2 regions of the Sporosarcina sp. SG10008 genome follow, and region 2 is predicted to be linked to the other one. Evidence: a T-box and tRNA genes for the amino acid it is inferred to sense, from the RefSeq annotation. Region 2 holds a T-box; the other holds one or more tRNA genes.
What was found. The T-box of region 2 lies ahead of serS (serine--tRNA ligase). A T-box ahead of a tRNA ligase gene usually reads a tRNA of that ligase, here a tRNA-Ser.
Positions count from the first base shown of each region.

Region 1: it encodes a tRNA-Ser, which carries the amino acid that the T-box ahead of serS (serine--tRNA ligase) is inferred to sense. The anticodon was not compared.

Region 1 covers NZ_CP172607.1:449,856-452,099, reverse strand. Annotated here, with positions in the region: gene ACGLYD_RS02355 (TraR/DksA C4-type zinc finger protein) at 1-420, shown strand, start outside; tRNA gene ACGLYD_RS02350 (tRNA-Glu) at 1,222-1,293, opposite strand; tRNA gene ACGLYD_RS02345 (tRNA-Ser) at 1,304-1,394, opposite strand; tRNA gene ACGLYD_RS02340 (tRNA-Asn) at 1,404-1,478, opposite strand; tRNA gene ACGLYD_RS02335 (tRNA-Ile) at 1,480-1,556, opposite strand; tRNA gene ACGLYD_RS02330 (tRNA-Gly) at 1,561-1,634, opposite strand; tRNA gene ACGLYD_RS02325 (tRNA-Phe) at 1,642-1,717, opposite strand; tRNA gene ACGLYD_RS02320 (tRNA-Asp) at 1,777-1,852, opposite strand; tRNA gene ACGLYD_RS02315 (tRNA-Met) at 1,856-1,930, opposite strand; tRNA gene ACGLYD_RS02310 (tRNA-Ser) at 1,973-2,065, opposite strand; tRNA gene ACGLYD_RS02305 (tRNA-Ile) at 2,083-2,159, opposite strand; tRNA gene ACGLYD_RS02300 (tRNA-Met) at 2,167-2,240, opposite strand.
Region 2 covers NZ_CP172607.1:4,048,581-4,050,824, forward strand. Annotated here, with positions in the region: gene serS (serine--tRNA ligase) at 1-1,054, opposite strand, end outside; T-box leader at 1,248-1,465, opposite strand; gene ACGLYD_RS19105 (NUDIX domain-containing protein) at 1,546-2,121, opposite strand; gene pdxS (pyridoxal 5'-phosphate synthase lyase subunit PdxS) at 2,190-2,244, opposite strand, start outside.

The DNA.
Region 1 (2,244 bases), 1.1 Mb from region 2:
GCAGTTCCTTACACAACTCTTTGCATCGACCATGCGACTGAGCAAGAAATCCCCAATGATCGACCTGTCGAAGAAGATACGCTTACCATGGCCAACCCAAATTCATTTTCCGGAGCGGCCCGGGATGGCGAAGACAGCTTTCAGGAAATCGCAAAATCTGGAACATCAGAAACCCCTTCCGATTTCAGCGGAGATCACGATGACTACAATACGTTATACGACAGCGGAATTTCAGATGGTGCAACCGAAGAATTTGAAGAATTCACAGGAACCGATATAAATGGAAAGTCACGCGGTTTCATCAGGTCCGATGCCTCAGAGAAATATGAAGCGGAACTGGATGATGAAGGAATCGAATCCCCTCTCGGAGATATTCCTTATCATGAAAAAGATAGTTATATAGAGGATCAGAAGAAGTGAAAAGAAACACCATAGGCCATTGCTTATGGTGTTTCTTTTCAGGATATTTTAGCTCACGTATGTTAATTAACCAAAAGTAACCAGTAAATGATTTAATCAAACACTAGGCGCTGCGTGTGCAGTTGCCTTTGAGTTGCTTTAGATAGAACGACCTCTTTACTATTATCGAGATATCTTGATGTGTAGGGATGCGACTTCGTAGCACCCTACACATTTTTCGGGAATCGTTTGGTGGTTATCCATCCGTTGCTCTCCAAAGGCATAAGTACACGAAATGCTAGAGCTTTTTGGGACGAAAGAATAGCGGGGCTTCTTAACTGGATAAAAGCCGCCAAAGATATAATTTTGGCGGCTGAAGTCTTCTCCATAGTCTTGTCTTTTTTATTTAAGAATGAAACAGAACTCCTACCAATATCGCTTCGACGCTGGATGGTCTATATGAGAAAGAGCATTTCATTATCTGTGATGAAATCTGCAACCTGGAGTACGTCTTTCTTGAATATAAGTAGTATCAACTAGTAATCACCTTATAATCTCGGCATATACATCTCAAAATCACATTTCTCTCGATAATGAACACCCTAGTGCAGGCGCGGCAAAGGCATCCCCAAAGCGTCAAGCGTTCTACAATCCACACCCCGAATTACAACTCTCTCCTTATTGAGCGCCACAGTAGATTCAATGGGATTCTTTAATTCAACATATATAGTGAGAATTTAAGTGAACTAGAAAACTATATATAAACAAATTAAAAAGTAGCTTTACAAGTTCATTAAGAACTTGTAAAGCTACTTTTATGTATGACCCCTACGGGATTCGAACCCGTGATACCGCCGTGAAAGGGCGGTGTCTTAACCGCTTGACCAAGGGGCCAAATTATATATGGCGGAGAAGGAGGGATTCGAACCCTCGCACCGCTTTCGCGATCTATACCCTTAGCAGGGGCACCTCTTGAGCCGCTTGAGTACTTCCCCATATATAAATGGCTCCGCAGGTAGGACTCGAACCTACGACCGATCGGTTAACAGCCGATTGCTCTACCACTGAGCTACTGCGGAATGGTGGGCCTAAATGGACTCGAACCATCGACCTCACGCTTATCAGGCGTGCGCTCTAACCAGCTGAGCTATAGGCCCTTTTTGGAGCGAGTGAAGGGAATCGAACCCTCATCATCAGCTTGGAAGGCTGAGGTTTTACCACTAAACTACACTCGCATAACAATGGTGGCTCAGGACGGAATCGAACCGCCGACACAAGGATTTTCAGTCCTTTGCTCTACCGACTGAGCTACTGAGCCACGTATTTAGTTTACATTAAGTCGTTAACTTATTCTAAACCTTATAGTATTAATATAAATGGCGGTCCCGACCGGGATCGAACCGGCGATCTCCTGCGTGACAGGCAGGCATGTTAACCGCTACACCACGGGACCATTTGGTTGCGGGGACAGGATTTGAACCTGTGACCTTCGGGTTATGAGCCCGACGAGATACCACTTCTCCACCCCGCGACAACAATATAAGTACTATTTAATTTCACCACTAGTTAAAAATGGAGGAGGTAGAGGGATTCGAACCCCCGCGGGATTTGACTCCCCTGTCGGTTTTCAAGACCGATCCCTTCAGCCGGGCTTGGGTATACCTCCATGGCTGTATATAATAGTGGTGGACCTTGCAGGACTCGAACCTGCGACCGGACGGTTATGAGCCGTCTGCTCTAACCAACTGAGCTAAAGGTCCTTTAAGATGGCGGCAGAGGGGATCGAACCCCCGACCTCACGGGTATGAACCGTACGCTCTAGCCAGCTGAGCTACGCCGCCAGGA
Region 2 (2,244 bases):
AAGAGATCTCGCGGTACAGGTTTTGTGTTGGAATCCACACTTCTAAATCATATTTCTTCGCAGCTGTGAATCCTAAATCTGCTGTACACATTTTTAGCGCACGGTATGGCAATTTCAATAACTGCAATACCTTTTCAGCGTGACCTGTCAATTTTTCGAGTTCATCATAAGAATCTTCCGGCTTCACGAAACGAACAAGCTCAACTTTATTGAACTGGTGCTGACGGATTAGACCGCGCGTATCACGGCCAGCAGATCCCGCCTCTGAACGGAAGTTCGTGCTATACGCCGCAAATGCCACCGGTAATTGTGCAACATTCAAGATTTCGTCGCGGTGGAAGTTCGTTACAGGCACTTCAGATGTCGGAATAAGGAAGTAATCCTCTTCGTTGATTAAAAATGCATCTTCCTCAAACTTCGGCAACTGTCCTGTACCCGTTAAGCTTGTGCGATTCACCAAATACGGCGGCAACATTTCTTCGTAGCCGTGCTCTTCAATATGAAGGTCAAGCATGAAGTTAATCAATGCGCGCTCAAGACGAGCTCCCAGTCCTCGGTAAAAAACAAAACGGCTTCCCGTCACTTTTGCAGCACGTTCAAAATCAAGGAGATTTAAATCCGTTCCCACTTCCCAGTGTGGCTTTGGCTCAAATCCAAATTCAGGCTTCTCTCCCCACACGCGAATTTCGACATTGTCGTCTTCGCTATCGCCAACAGGAACACTGTCATGCGGGATATTAGGGATACGCATCATAATATAATTCAATTCTTCCTCAACTGTGTGCAGTTCTTCGTCAAGTTTTTTGATGTCTTCCCCAACTTGACGCGTACGTGCAATAACGTCATCTGCATTTTCTTTATTACGCTTCATTTCAGCGACCTTTTGAGATACTTCGTTACGTTCCGCTTTCAAGGTTTCAACTTTTGCAATCAATTCTCTACGCTTATCATCAAGTGCTTGGAATTTATCGAGCTGAGAAATATCCTCTCCGCGTTTAGATAGCTTCTCTTTCACTTCATCAAAATTTGCACGGACTTTTTTAATATCTAGCATGAATAATTCCTCCTTAATTTTTAGACGATAATGGAAAGTGGACAACAAAGAAAAGCGTAAGGTGTCACTTAGCTCCGACAAGCGCTGAAAGGCTTGCTAACAAAGGTACTTTTTGCCTTTATCAGTAAGACGGAAGTGACTCGAGGGGCTGACACCTGAAGCTGGACAACAAAAAAAGCCCTCGATTCCCTATAAAAGGGACGAGAACTACCCGCGTTGCCACCCAAATTGACCGGACAACCAAGTCCAACCCACTCCATTGAAATAACGGCTCAACTGCCGGCTCAGGCCTACTAAACGTTTCAGCCCGGCTACTCAGGGACGGATTCACAAGTGTTTTTACCGGCTCACACCACCCGCCGGCTCTCTTCAAAAAACGTGCTTGTTACTGCTTCCCATCATCGTCTCATGTTTGAAATTACCCTTACTTTACTACAAGCTGGTTTTTTTGGCAAGTCACTCAAAGAAAAAATGTATCCGCTTTCTTAAGATTACTCTTTAAAGATATGTGCAACTTGTTCAAAATAATTTCTTTCGTGTGGAACAAAGTCGCTGAGACCAATTTCCGCCAATGTTCCCTCGAAAATATTGATGCATTTAACTGTCATTACTTCATTAACGAAAAGGTCAATTAGTGCTTGTCGCTCCACGACATGGACACTTTCTACTTCCTCTTGTTGCAATGAAAATTCGCTTGCTGCAAAAGTTGAGTCATATAAGAAGACATTCGAAAACTCACGATCAATAAAGGTGGGCAATTTGATAATGTTCTGCACAACACCTTTCGAATGCAGCTTCGTAATATCGACTTCTATGCCTAATTCCTCTTCCACCTCACGAATGCCATCTGCCACAGTTTCTGTTGAGAGAATATGCCCTGCAGCGGTAATATCAAACAATCCCGGAAAGTCTTTTTTAATAGCGCTTCTTTTTTGAATATAGACAAACTGATCATCGACTAGCCAGCAATGGAAGGTTTCATGCCACAGTCCCTCACAGTGGACCTTGGCTCTATTTTCATTTCTCAAATAGGTATAGTTTTCATCGAAGACCTTTAATTGTTCCATTCTTATCACCCCTATAATTAAGTATACAAAAAAGCGAGGGATTTCTCCCCCACTTTTTTCTTAATTAATTACCAACCGCGTTCTGACATACGCTCTTCCACTTGAAGGGTTCCGATTTCTAAC